2 regions of the Leptothrix cholodnii SP-6 genome follow, and region 1 is predicted to be linked to the other one. Evidence: predicted binding sites of a transcription regulator. Region 1 holds the regulator's gene; the other holds the start of a gene.

Region 1 (3,414 bases):
GCGGGTGTCAGGCCACCGGCAGCCGGCAGTTCGTCGTGCCCGCCGGGCACGAGCACGCCGCCCCCCTGGCGCAGGGCCCTGAGCACGCTCACCCCGCACTGCTGCGCACGCATCAGCACGGCCATCAGGTCATGGTGGATGGTGCCGTTGCCGGTGCAGGCCACCACCAGCCCCTGCACCCCCGCTTCGAGCAACAGTTCGACCAGGCGCCCGTCGGAGCCCGCGTGGCTGTGCACGATCTGAACCTCGGGCCAGATTTCCGGCCCCAGCACCTGCACGCCCAACGGCGTCGCCTGTGGCCAGCCCCGCAGGATCCGCAATCGGCCTTCCTCGATGTAGGCCAGTGCGCCGGCGTCACCGGCCGAGAACGCATCCAGCCGATACGGATGGACCTTGCGAGCCTCGGCGCCGGACCACACGACGCCGCCCATCGCGAGCAGCACGCCATGTGCCTGAACGTGCATCGCCAGGCCGACGGCATCGCACAGATTCTGCGGACCATCGGCCTGCGACGAACTGGCCGGGCGCATGGCAGCCGTCAGCACCACCGGCTTGTGCGGTGCCAGCACCCGATGCAGCAGGTAGGCGGTTTCCTCGAGCGTGTCGGTGCCGTGCGTGACGACCACACCGCTGACGTCCGGCCGAGCGACGTGCGTGGCCACTCGCTCGGCGAGCCGACGCCACACCGCGTGGCTCATGTCCTTGCTGTCGACCTGCGCGACCTGCTCGGAATCGAGCATCAGGCCCTGCTCGACCCAGCGCCGCAGCCCCGGCACCGCATCGACCAGTTGCGCGACCCCCAACTGAGCGGCGGTGTAGCCGACGTTGTCCCCCGCGGAGGGGGCCCGTCCGGCAATGGTTCCTCCGGTTCCCAGCACGACCACCCGGCGGCCTGCCAGCGGTTGTTCTCTCGCAGTCGAATTCGCGTGAGGATCAAAAAAACCGGCAGCAGAACTTGTCATGTCAATCCGACTGGATAAAATTACAGTGACTGGATGGATCGTCAGATCCATCGATGATGAACACCGATCCCGACCCGTGCCGCTTGGTGCGCCCGCTCATCCAACCCAACGAGGCCTTGTGCAAGACAGCCCCAAGCTCACCGCTCGCCAGCAACAGATCCTCGATCTGATCCAGAGCACCATCGAGCGCACCGGCGCCCCGCCCACCCGTGCCGAGATCGCCACCGAGTTCGGCTTCCGATCGGCCAATGCGGCCGAGGAACACCTCCAAGCCCTTGCGCGCAAGGGTGTGATCGAGCTGCTGGGCGGCACCTCGCGCGGCATCCGGCTGAAGTCTGACACATTGCGATCCATCAACGAATCGCGCCTGCGCGGCATCGGCCAGCAGTTCAGCCTGCCGCTGTCGAACATGCCGCCGGCCCAGCTCACGTTGCCCCTGGTCGGTCGGGTTGCTGCCGGCAGCCCCATCCTGGCGCAGCAGCACATCGATCAGAGCTACACGTTCGAGGCCCACATGTTCTCGCGCAAGCCCGATTTCCTGCTCAAGGTGCGTGGCATGAGCATGCGCGATGCGGGCATCCTCGATGGTGACCTGATCGCCGTGCAGCGCGCCAGCGAAGCCAAGAACGGCCAGATCGTGGTGGCACGCCTGGGCGACGAGGTCACCGTCAAGCGCTGGCGCCGCAGCAAGAGCGGCATCGACCTGATCCCCGAGAACCCCGATTTCGACATCATCCATGTGCCTGCGGACAGCCCCGACTTCGCGCTAGAAGGCTTGGCCGTGGGTCTGATCCGCAACACGATGCTGATGTGACGGGGCGGTGCGAGCGAGTCACCCGAATGCTGGCGTGACTTGTCTCACGCGATGCCGAAACCAGATCTCCCGATGAGGCGTTCCACCGCGCGGTGAGATCAAGTCACGCGGGTTCGAGTCGATAGCTTGAACAGAGTCGACGCACATCTGTTGTCGCTGGAGCACACCATGCACCCACTTCTGGCCCGTTGGATCTCACGCCGTTCGGTTCTGCCGGTTCCTGTCGTGTCCGTGCCGGCGGTCATGCCGTTCACGATGGCATCGATGGCCCGCGTGCCGGCAACGAGCGCACGGCGTCTTCGCATGCGGATCGATCCGAGCGATCAGCAGCGCACGCTGATCAGCGGCCGCATGAGCGACGTCTGCGATGCGCTCGATGCGCTGGTCCTTCGCCAGCAGGCCTGACGTCCGGCGCCACGCCGCTCGTCCCGGGCATGTTGGGCGAAAATGCCCTGATGCCCTTGCAACGACTCAGTGCCCTGGAATCAATCCAGGCGATCGATACCTTCGACGCCATCATCGATGCCCGGTCCCCGGCTGAATATGCCGAAGACCATCTGCCGGGCGCCGTCAACTGGCCCGTGCTCGACAACGACGAGCGTGCCATCGTCGGCACGATCTACAAGCAAGTCTCCGCCTTCGAGGCCCGCAAGCGTGGCGCAGCCATGGTGGCGCGACGTGTGGCCGATCACCTCGACCGCTGGACCGCCGATCTGGAGCGCGGTTGGCGACCGCTGGTCTACTGCTGGCGCGGCGGCGATCGCTCCGGCACGCTGGCGTGGTTTCTCGACCGTGTCGGCTTCCGGACGACCCTGGTCGAGGGGGGCTACAAGGCCTACCGCGCCGTGGTGCGCGATCAGCTGCAGACCCTGCCGGCCCAGTTCGACTGGCAGGTGCTGTGCGGCAAGACCGGTTGCGGCAAGACCCGCCTGCTGCATGCGCTGAAGGACGCCGGCTCACAGGTGCTCGACCTGGAAGCGATCGCCTCGCACCGTGGCTCGGTGCTGGGCCTGCCGCCGGGTGTCGTGCAACCCAGCCAGAAGCGACTCGACACGCTGGTCTGGCAGGCGCTGCGCCAGTTCGACCGCACGCGTCCGGTGTTCGTCGAAGGTGAAAGCAAGAAACTGGGTCAGCGCTGGCTGCCCGAGCAGCTGATCGAGCGCATCCGCAGCCATGCGCGCTGCGTGCACGTCGAGATGCCCGACGCCGCGCGATTGAAGCTGCTGCTCGAGGACTACGCCTTCCTGAAGGACGACCCGGCCTTCTTCTGCAGGCAGCTCGACTCCCTGGTCGAGTTGCGCGGGCGCGAACAGGTCAAGCAATGGCAGGAAGCGACGCGCTCGGGTGGCACCGCGCAGGTGTTTGCCGAGTTGATGGCCCTGCACTACGACCCCGGCTACCTGCGCTCGATCGCGCATCAGTTCAAGGGCTGGGAGAACGCCCGGCGTCTTGAACTGGCAGACGGCAGCGAGGCCAGCCTGAAGGCGGCGGCGATGGCGTTGTTGCGATCCTGAATGAAAAACCGGGCGCCAGGCCCGGTTCGACGTGGGGGACAGCGGACTGCCGCCGCACCCCGCGATCCGGCCTGAGGCCGGATCGTTTCGTCCTGTCTCAGCCCATGTGCAGGCCGCCGTTGCA
Region 2 (3,414 bases), 1.7 Mb from region 1:
GAACACCAGATCCTTTTCGGCCTGCGGAATGCCCGGCCCCGAGTCCTCGACCTGCAGCACCACCACCTGGCCGAACGGATCGACCAGCAGCCGCACGGTCACGGTGCCACGCGTGGGCGTGTACTGCAGGGCGTTGTCGACCAGGTTGGCGATCAGCTCGCGCAGCAGCAGCGGATGGCCGAGGACGCGGCAGTCGACCGCCGCGGTATCGGCCTCGGAGGCGTCGTCCGGTACCGGCTCGGGGCCTTCGTAGCCGAGGTCGATGCCCTTGTCGAGCGCCTTGGGCACGAAGTCGCGCACGACGTCGATCGCCAGCACGCGCAGGTCGAGCACCGCGCGTGCGGCGATGCCGGCCTGGGCATCGGCACGGGCCATCGACAGCAGCTGGTTGACCATGTGTGCGGCACGCTGCGAGGCGTTGGCCATGTGTTCGAGCGAAGCCTGCAGCGCACGCGCGTCGCCGTTGCCGCTGGCCACCGCCCGGGCGGCCAGTTCGGCCTGCATGCGCAGGCCCGCCAGCGGCGTCTTGAGCTGGTGCGCGGCATCGGCCAGGAAGCGCTTCTGCGTGCTCATCGAGCCCTGCTGACGTTCGAGCAGGTCGTTGAACGCCTGCACCAGCGGCGAGACCTCCTCGGGCACGTCGTGCACGTCGATCGGCGACAGGTCGTCGCTGTGGCGCTCGCGGATGCGCCGCTGCAGCGCGTTGAGCGGCGCCAGCCCGCGCGCGAGCGCAAACCACACCAGCAGCACCGCCACCGGCAGGATCACGAACTGCGGCAGGATCACGCCCTTGATGATCTCGGTGGCCAGGCGCGAGCGCTTGGTCAGCGTCTCGCCGACCTGCACCAGCGCCGGCCGGCTCGACCCCGGCACCGCCACCCAGACGTAGACCACCCGCACGCTGTCGTCCTGCACCTCGTCGTCGCGGATGCGCGGCTCGCCGAGCACGCCGCCGTCACCGTCGGGCGGCACCGGCAGGTCGCGGTCGCCGCTGACGAACTCGCCACGTGTGCCCAGCACCTGGTAGTAGACGTTGTCGAGCTCGTCGGCCCGGAACAGCCGGGCGGTCTCCTTGGGCAGATCGAAACGGATGCCGCGCTCGCCCGGCTCGATGCGCTGCGCCAGCGTGCGCACCGATTCGAGCAGCGCGCGGTCGTACGGCTTGTTGGCGATGCCCTGCGCGGCCAGCCAGGTCAGCGCCAGGCTCATCGGCCAGATCACCAGCAGCGGCGCGAGCATCCAGTCGAGGATCTCGCCGAACAGCGAACGCTGCTCGCGGCGGCGCACGATCGCCGGCAGCGCCGGCAAGGTCGGTCGCTTCACGCGGCGTGCCCGCTGGCGCGGCAGCGATCAGCCCGGGATCTTTTCAAGGCAATAGCCGAGGCCGCGCACGGTGGCGATGCGGATCGGTCCCTGTTCGATCTTCTTGCGCAGACGGTGGATGTAGACCTCGATCGCGTTGTTGCTGACCTCTTCGCCCCACTCGCACAGACGCTCGACCAGCTGGTCCTTGCTGACCAGCCGGCCGGCGCGCTGCAGCAGCACCTCGAGCAGGCTCAGCTCGCGCGCCGACAGGTCGATCATCAGGTCGTTGATGTAGGCCACCCGGCCGGTGGCGTCGAAGCTCAGCGGGCCGTGGCGGATGATCGCGCTGGCCGAACCGAGGCCGCGGCGCGTCAGCGCACGCACGCGCGCCTCGAGCTCCTGCAGCGAGAACGGCTTGGCCATGTAGTCGTCGGCGCCGAAATCGAGGCCCTTGACGCGCTGCTCGATGCTGTCGGCGGCGGTCAGGATCAGCACCGGCACCGACGAGCCGCGCCCGCGCAGTTTCTTGAGCACCTCCAGGCCGTGCAGCTTGGGCAGGCCCAGGTCCAGGATCAGCATGTCGAACTCGTGGGCGGCCAGCGCCGCGTCGGCCTCCGAACCGGAACCGACATGGTCGACCGCATAACCGGCGCTGCGCAGGCTGCGCAGCAAACCATCGGCCAGGACCTGGTCATCTTCGGCGATCAGGATGCGCATGTGTCTGTCTCCTCTTCTATCGGCTCATTGTAAGAATGGCAGGCGGCGCCTCCATCGGTGTTGTCGTGGTGCAGAGCATGCAGAATCAGCAACGGCAATCGCCGCGGACACTGTACAAACATCCAGCAATTGAGATAATGGCGCGCAAACCTCCGGAGAAACCCATGGAAGCAACCGCCAAGTCGGCGCTGAGCGGCGAAAAAGCCAAGGCCTTGCAGGTCGCACTGGCCCAGATCGAAAAGCAGTTCGGCAAGGGATCGATCATGCGCCTGGGCGAAGGCGAGGTGATCGAGGACATCCAGGTGGTCTCGACCGGCTCGCTCGGCCTCGACGTCGCCCTCGGCGTGGGCGGCCTGCCGCGCGGCCGGGTGGTCGAGATCTACGGCCCCGAGTCGTCGGGCAAGACCACGCTGACGCTGCAGGTCATCGCCCAGATGCAGAAGCTCTCGGGCGTCTGCGCCTTCATCGACGCCGAACACGCGCTCGACATCCAGTACGCGCAAAAGCTCGGCGTCAACCTGCAGGACCTGCTGATCAGCCAGCCCGACACCGGCGAGCAGGCGCTCGAGATCGTCGACGCGCTGGTGCGCTCGGGCTCGGTCGACCTGATCGTGGTCGACTCGGTCGCGGCCCTGACGCCCAAGGCCGAACTCGAAGGCGAGATGGGCGATTCGCTGCCCGGCCTGCAGGCTCGCCTGATGAGCCAGGCCCTGCGCAAGCTGACCTCGAACATCAAGAAGACCAACTGCATGGTCATCTTCATCAACCAGATCCGCATGAAGATCGGCGTGATGTTCGGCAGCCCCGAAACCACCACCGGCGGCAACGCACTCAAGTTCTACGCCTCGGTGCGACTCGACATCCGCCGCATCGGCAGCATCAAGAAGGGCGAAGAAGTCATCGGCAGCGAGACCAAGGTCAAGGTCGTCAAGAACAAGGTCTCGCCACCGTTCAAGACCGCCGAGTTCGACATCCTCTACGGTGAAGGCATCAGCCGCGAAGGCGAGATCATCGACATGGGCGTGGTCGCCAAGGTGGTCGACAAGTCCGGCGCCTGGTACGCCTACAACGGCGAGAAGATCGGCCAGGGCAAGGACAACTGCCGCGAGTTCCTGCGCGAGAACCCGGCGCTGGCGCACGAGATCGAGAACAAGATCCGCGAATCGCTCGGCATCAGCCTGCTGCCACCGCAGAACGGTGCTGCTGCAGCCGCACCCGCGGCCTGATCCGGGCGACGTCGACAGCCTGGCGGGCACGGCATGCAGATGGCCAGCAACCGGCCGCAACTCTCGCTCAAGGGCCGGGCGCTCAAGTACTTGGCGGCGCGCGAACACTCGCGCGCCGAACTGGCGCGCAAGCTGGCCCCGCATGCCGGCGATCCGGCTGAGATCG

The links. Region 1 encodes LexA, which represses DNA repair genes until DNA is damaged. Its sites were predicted from a motif close to ACTGTATNNNNATACAGT; they were not measured.
Region 2: recA (recombinase RecA) is a predicted target of LexA. The motif match lies at 2,132-2,149, and genes of this name have one in related genera.

What each region holds. Positions count from the first base shown of each region.
Region 1 covers NC_010524.1:2,270,744-2,274,157, forward strand. The annotation lists gene LCHO_RS10435 (asparaginase) at 1-884, opposite strand, end outside; gene lexA (transcriptional repressor LexA) at 1,081-1,776, shown strand; gene LCHO_RS23375 (hypothetical protein) at 1,903-2,181, shown strand; gene mnmH (tRNA 2-selenouridine(34) synthase MnmH) at 2,232-3,290, shown strand; gene phbB (acetoacetyl-CoA reductase) at 3,388-3,414, opposite strand, start outside.
Region 2 covers NC_010524.1:537,973-541,386, reverse strand. The annotation lists gene LCHO_RS02520 (sensor histidine kinase) at 1-1,239, opposite strand, end outside; gene LCHO_RS02515 (response regulator) at 1,351-2,022, opposite strand; gene recA (recombinase RecA) at 2,187-3,248, shown strand; gene recX (recombination regulator RecX) at 3,288-3,414, shown strand, end outside.